3 regions of the Enterobacter vonholyi genome follow, and region 1 is predicted to be linked to each of the others. Evidence: predicted binding sites of a transcription regulator. Region 1 holds the regulator's gene; each other region holds the start of a gene.

Region 1 (2,276 bases):
CCAGCACCCGCAGGCGTGCGGAGACGGTCTGCGCGTTCCAGCGGATCACCGCTTCGGCATGGCTGCGCTCGACCAGCTTTTGTACCTCCTGCGGGTGGTGCAGGCTCACGGAGATATGTTCCTGTAGATCCAGCCCGACCTGGAAGGTGCGCAGCAGGCGTTTATACTCGTGGTTCTTGTTGGCGGCGAGCATGTGTAGCTGCTGATAGCACTGGCTTATGAGATCCACCACCTTCTGCTGGCGCGTCAGCAGCGGCGGTAAGGATTTTTCCGGATCGGTATGCTGGGTGAGCAGGGTGTATTTGGCCTCGCAGTAATCCGCCAACTGCACATAGAGCAGGCTCAGGGATTCGCGCAGCGGCTGTTCGCGCCACAGCCAGAACCAGAACCAGTTAAACAGCCCGTACCACAGCGTCCCCAGAGCGTAGATCAGCAGCGGCTCCCACACAGGCATATTCCCGGCGAGGCTCAGCGTGAAGATGGCCGCAATCAGCGAGGCGGGAAGCAGGCGGGCGTGCAGCGAGCTGATTTCGGCGGTGACGCCGAGCGTCATCGCCAGCACGGTCAGGATCAGCGGCAGCGGGATATCACGAGCCAGTAACAGCTGTACGGCGAGGCTACAGCCCGCAAACAGGCAGCCGCCAACGATCAGGCGTTTGAAAAAGCGCTTATGCGGCGTGTCCAGACCGGCGATGTTGCAGCAGGCGGGTACGAGAGAAAACAGCAGGCCCTGCTGAAGATGTCCGAGGATCAGGCCTATGGCCACGGGTAGACACAACACCAGCGTTTGTCGCAGTGCGTAGTTAACTTCCGGGTGATAGATCAGCCTGCGCCACATGGGGAGTAGAGACAAAAACGGCGTGACACCTTGCGATGGCACGCCGTTTAAGCGGAATTAACGCGTTCCGTAGACCACGATGGTTTTACCGTGGGCGGAGATCAGGTTTTGATCTTCCAGCATTTTCAGGATACGGCCTACTGTTTCACGGGAGCAACCGACGATCTGACCAATTTCCTGACGGGTAATTTTAATTTGCATGCCGTCCGGGTGGGTCATGGCGTCTGGCTGTTTCGCCAGGTTCAGCAGGGTCTGCGCGATACGGCCGGTAACGTCCAGGAAGGCGAGGTTACCCACTTTCTCTGACGTGACCTGCAGACGGCGCGCCATCTGGGAAGAAAGACGCATCAGAATGTCAGGGTTAACCTGAATCAGCTGACGGAACTTCTTGTAAGAAATTTCAGCCACTTCACATGCTGTCTTTGCACGAACCCAGGCGCTACGTTCCTGGCCCTCTTCAAACAGGCCCAGTTCACCGATGAAATCGCCCTGGTTCAGATAAGAAAGGATCATCTCTTTCCCTTCTTCATCTTTGATCAGCACTGCCACCGAGCCTTTAACGATGTAATACAACGTTTCCGCTTTTTCACCCTGGTGAATCAGCGTGCTCTTTGATGGGTACTTATGAATGTGGCAATGAGACAAGAACCATTCGAGAGTCGGGTCTGTTTGCGGTTTGCCAAGCACCATGCGCTGTTATCCTCTGTTATAAGCTGTCACCAGAGTCATCAAATGCATCCGGACTCTGGGGTTGCAATCGAATTCTTACCCATACCCTGGGAAGTCGGCTACCGTAACGTTTCGCAGCCAGTAAAGTTTGATGTCCTCTGCATACATGTGTAACGTCAATGTATTACTGTAGCATCCAGAGTGTTTTAGCATAGCTTTCGCCGCGTGTCTCCTGGTGTCTCGCTTCAGCATGATGCAGGTCGCCTTCCATTGCGAGAAATGTAACGCACGCGTAATCTGTCACCAAAAATGCAACGTTGGAGTTTAAGAATATGCAAGCGCGCGTGAAATGGGTTGAAGGTTTAACGTTCCTGGGCGAATCCGCGTCAGGGCACCAGATTTTAATGGACGGTAACTCCGGCGATAAAGCGCCAAGCCCAATGGAAATGGTGCTGATGGCGGCAGGCGGATGCAGCGCCATTGACGTGGTGTCGATTCTGCAAAAAGGTCGTCATGACGTGACGGATTGTGAGGTTAAACTCACCTCAGAACGGCGTGAAGAGGCGCCACGTCTGTTCACCCATATTAACCTGCACTTTGTGGTCACAGGTAAAGAACTAAAAGACGCGGCGGTCTCGCGTGCGGTGGATCTGTCTGCGGAGAAGTACTGCTCTGTGGCATTAATGCTGGAGAAAGCGGTAAAAATCACGCATTCGTATGAAGTGATCGAGGCGTGATTGATGGGGCATCGTGCGTGTTGATGCCCTCA
Region 2 (2,276 bases), 370 kb from region 1:
TATATCCATTACGGTGTACGTGAATTCGGTATGACCGCGATTGCCAACGGTATCTCCCTGCACGGTGGTTTCCTGCCGTACACCTCTACCTTCCTGATGTTCGTTGAATATGCCCGTAACGCCGTGCGTATGGCGGCGCTGATGAAACAGCGTCAGGTGATGGTCTACACCCACGACTCCATCGGTCTGGGCGAAGACGGTCCAACTCACCAGCCGGTAGAGCAGGTGGCTTCCCTGCGCGTGACCCCGAACATGAGCACATGGCGTCCATGTGACCAGGTTGAATCCGCGGTGGCGTGGAAATACGGCGTTGAGCGTCAGGACGGTCCAACCGCGCTGATCCTCTCCCGTCAGAACCTGGCGCAGCAGGAGCGTACCCCTGAGCAGCTGGCGAACATCGCTCGCGGTGGTTACGTGCTGAAAGATTGCGCGGGCCAGCCTGAGCTGATCTTCATCGCTACCGGTTCTGAAGTTGAGCTGGCTGTTGCCGCATGGGAAAAACTGACTGCCGAAGGCGTGAAGGCGCGCGTGGTCTCCATGCCGTCTACCGATGCGTTTGACAAGCAGGATGCCGCTTACCGTGAATCCGTTCTGCCTAAAGCGGTTTCCGCGCGTGTGGCAGTGGAAGCGGGTATCGCTGACTACTGGTTCAAATACGTGGGCCTGAACGGTGCCATCGTCGGTATGACCACCTTCGGTGAGTCTGCTCCGGCAGAGCAGCTGTTCGAAGAGTTCGGCTTCACCGTTGAGAACGTTGTCGCGAAAGCGAAAGAACTGCTGTAATCGCCGTTTTGCCCGGTGGCGCTACGCTTACCGGGTCTACAAATGGCTCGAAAGTAGGCCGGGTAAGCGCTAGCGCGCCACCCGGCTTTTTTTGCGTCATTATTCCACCTAAAATGTGACGCAAGTCATATAGCTCGCTTATTCATCTGGACAGACATTCCTTTTATTCCCCGATTCGCTTATTCTTGCTGAAGCGTTTCAGTCGATTAAATGTTCGACAATTGACCAATCAATCGCAGTTTGTGACAGCAAGGATTCCCCTTCGGGCGTAGCTGGATTACTCTTTCAGCCACCTCAAACTCAGGGATTGCTTTGCAGGAGATCTATGACCGTACGCGTAGCGATTAATGGCTTCGGTCGCATCGGGCGTAACGTGGTTCGTGCTTTGTATGAATCCGGACGTCGGGCGGAAATAACCGTGGTGGCAATCAATGAACTGGCGGATGCTGCGGGCATGGCGCATTTATTGAAGTATGACACCAGCCACGGACGTTTCGCCTGGGATGTGCGCCAGGAAAGAGATCTGCTTTTTGTGGGTGATGACGCTATTCGTGTTCTGCATGAGAACAGCATTTCCGGGCTACCCTGGCGTGAACTGGGTGTGGATGTCGTGCTTGACTGTACCGGTGTTTATGGCAACCGCGAACACGGCGAAGCGCATCTGGCTGCAGGCGCGAAAAAAGTCCTGTTTTCTCATCCCGGCAGTAATGACCTCGACGCGACAGTCGTGTTTGGCGTCAACCAGCATGAGCTGCAGGCCGAACACCGCATTGTTTCCAACGCCTCCTGTACCACCAACTGCATTATTCCGGTCATCAAACTTTTAGACGATGCGTATGGCATTGAATCCGGCACCGTGACCACGATTCATTCCGCAATGCACGATCAGCAGGTTATCGACGCCTACCATCCGGATTTACGACGCACTCGCGCGGCGAGCCAGTCAATTATTCCGGTAGATACGAAACTGGCGGCAGGGATCACCCGAATTTTTCCGCAGTTTAATGACAGGTTTGAAGCGATTGCCGTGCGTGTTCCGACGATTAACGTTACCGCAATCGACCTTAGCGTGACGGTAAAAAAACCTGTAAAAGCCTGTGAAGTCAACCTGTTGCTGCAAAAAGCGGCACAGGGGGCATTTCATGGTATAGTTGACTATACGGAATTACCGTTGGTCTCAGTAGATTTTAACCACGACCCGCACAGCGCCATCGTCGATGGTACGCAAACGAGAGTCAGTGGGGCACACCTTATCAAGACGCTGGTCTGGTGTGATAACGAATGGGGCTTTGCTAACCGAATGCTCGACACCACGTTAGCAATGGCCGCTCAAGGTTTCAGGTAAGACGCATCGTGCGTCTGCAAAACTTTAAGAATCAACGAGAGGATTCACCATGTCTGTAATTAAGATGACCGATCTGGATCTGGCTGGTAAACGCGTTTTCATCCGTGCCGATCTGAACGTACCGGTTAAAGATGGCAAAGTGACCAGC
Region 3 (2,276 bases), 1.0 Mb from region 1:
GGGCCATAAGAAATATGCGGTTTGCTGCATTCACATATGTTTTTTGCTACCTCAAGCAGCAAGTCGTCCGGGGTGATATCGGGATCGTAGATAAAGGTCAGGTTTGGCGCGACCTGCTTCAGCTCTGCATCGGCCCGCAAAATGGCACGGGTGATGGGGCCGTCAGCAGGCCCGATGTTTGCGTGCATAAAGGCATCCGGCAGCGTACGGTCGAGATAGCGCCAGAAACGTTTTATTCGGCTATCGATCTCTTCTTGTGTTAGAATTCTAACATAAGGTTGCAGCAACGCATCAAGCTGACCGAGATAGACCGGCATCGATGTGACGGACGGAACATGATGGTAGAGGATGGTTAACAGCGAGAGGGCATCGTCGAGATCTTTTGCCCCTTCCAGCTCAAGCCATTCTGAACCATTAGCCAGAAATTTTGCGTAATCCGGCAGAACGTAACGGGGTTTGTAAGGCGCATGGCCTTCGAACATGTCGCAGATAAACCCCTCGTCCAGCGCGGCGCGCGCAGCTTCAGGAAGTGCCGGATACGGCAGGTTGTTTTCCGCTTCCAGCGCCAGAAAATGACGTTTTTGTTCCGGGGTTAACACCGGGCTTGTCACAATCTGCTGGCAACGTTGCTGCAGGGCGTCGGGGCTGGAGTGGGGCATATTCGCTTCCTTGAATGTTCTGCGGATGATGAACGGATTGTAGAAAGCCTGCCTGTTGGCGCTTTTGATCCCACAGGGGGTATTGCTGCTTTAGTCGGCAATTTGCGCACTAAAGTTTGAAGAAGATCTCATTACAGTAATGCAAATTAGTACGCAGTTTTCATTAACTGTGATGAATGTCGAAGTGTGGATGCGGGTGAATGTTAGAATACTCACAGACCCGCAAGGTAAAATTTATACGGCACTGCCGTTGGAGAATGTTATGACCGATTTAACTGCAAGCAGCCTGCGCGCGTTGAAACTGATGGACCTGACCACCCTGAACGATGACGACACCAATGAGAAAGTCATCGCCCTGTGCCATCAGGCGAAAACGCCGGTGGGTAATACCGCAGCCGTTTGTATCTACCCGCGCTTTATCCCGATTGCCCGTAAGACGCTGAAAGAGCAGGGCACCCCGGACGTGCGCATTGCAACCGTGACTAACTTCCCGCACGGCAACGACGATATCGACATTGCGCTGGCAGAAACCCGCGCGGCGATTGCCTACGGCGCAGACGAAGTTGACGTGGTGTTCCCGTACCGCGCGCTGATCGCCGGTAACGAGCAGGTCGGTTTTGACCTGGTGAAAGCCTGTAAAGACGCGTGTGCGGCGGCAAACGTGCTGCTGAAAGTGATCATCGAAACCGGCGAGCTTAAAGAAGAGGCGCTGATTCGTAAGGCGTCTGAAATCTCCATCAAAGCCGGTGCGGATTTCATTAAAACCTCTACCGGTAAAGTGCCGGTGAATGCGACCCCGGAAAGCGCGCGCATCATGATGGAAGTTATCCGCGACATGGGCGTGTCCAAAACCGTCGGTTTCAAACCTGCGGGCGGCGTGCGTACCGCTGAAGACGCGCAGCAGTTCCTGGCGATTGCCGACGAGCTGTTTGGTGCCGACTGGGCCGATTCTCGTCACTACCGCTTCGGCGCCTCCAGCCTGCTGGCCAGCCTGCTGAAAGCGCTGGGTCACGGCGACGGTAAGAGCGCAAGCAGCTACTAAGTTTGAATTGCCGGGTGGCGCTACGCTTACCCGGCCTACCCGGATCGTGGTCGGGTAAACCGTACCCGCCACCATTCACCCGATTCCTCATGGGGGTTACCGTGTTTCTCGCACAAGAAATTATTCGTAAAAAACGTGATGGTCATGCATTAAGCGACGAAGAGATCCGCTTCTTCATCAACGGCATTCGTGATAACACCGTCTCAGAAGGGCAGATTGCGGCTCTGGCGATGACCATTTTCTTCCACGATATGTCGATGCCTGAGCGCGTGTCGCTGACCATGGCGATGCGAGATTCAGGAACCGTTCTGGACTGGAAAAGCCTCAACCTTAATGGCCCGATTGTGGATAAACACTCCACCGGCGGCGTGGGCGACGTGACCTCCCTGATGCTCGGCCCAATGGTGGCAGCCTGTGGTGGTTACATCCCGATGATCTCCGGACGCGGCCTGGGCCACACCGGCGGTACGCTCGACAAACTGGAAGCCATTCCGGGTTTCGATATCTTCCCGGACGACAACCGCTTCCGCGACATTATTAAAGACGTTGGTGTGGCGATTATCGGCCAGACCAGC

The links. Region 1 encodes CRP, which controls carbon source genes, mostly activating them, when cyclic AMP is high. Its sites were predicted from a motif close to ATGTGANNNNNNTCACAT; they were not measured.
Region 2: a site for CRP is predicted at 897-914, ahead of epd (erythrose-4-phosphate dehydrogenase). Genes of this name have one in related genera too.
Region 3: a site for CRP is predicted at 774-791, ahead of deoC (deoxyribose-phosphate aldolase). Genes of this name have one in related genera too.

The regions. Positions count from the first base shown of each region.
Region 1 is NZ_CP162152.1:4,066,557-4,068,832, reverse strand. It holds gene AB3N39_RS19185 (YccS/YhfK family putative transporter) at 1-838, opposite strand, end outside; gene crp (cAMP-activated global transcriptional regulator CRP) at 896-1,528, opposite strand; gene AB3N39_RS19175 (OsmC family protein) at 1,840-2,244, shown strand.
Region 2 is NZ_CP162152.1:3,698,531-3,700,806, reverse strand. It holds gene tkt (transketolase) at 1-783, shown strand, start outside; gene epd (erythrose-4-phosphate dehydrogenase) at 1,109-2,128, shown strand; gene pgk (phosphoglycerate kinase) at 2,178-2,276, shown strand, end outside.
Region 3 is NZ_CP162152.1:649,194-651,469, forward strand. It holds gene AB3N39_RS03080 (YjjI family glycine radical enzyme) at 1-659, opposite strand, end outside; gene deoC (deoxyribose-phosphate aldolase) at 922-1,701, shown strand; gene deoA (thymidine phosphorylase) at 1,803-2,276, shown strand, end outside.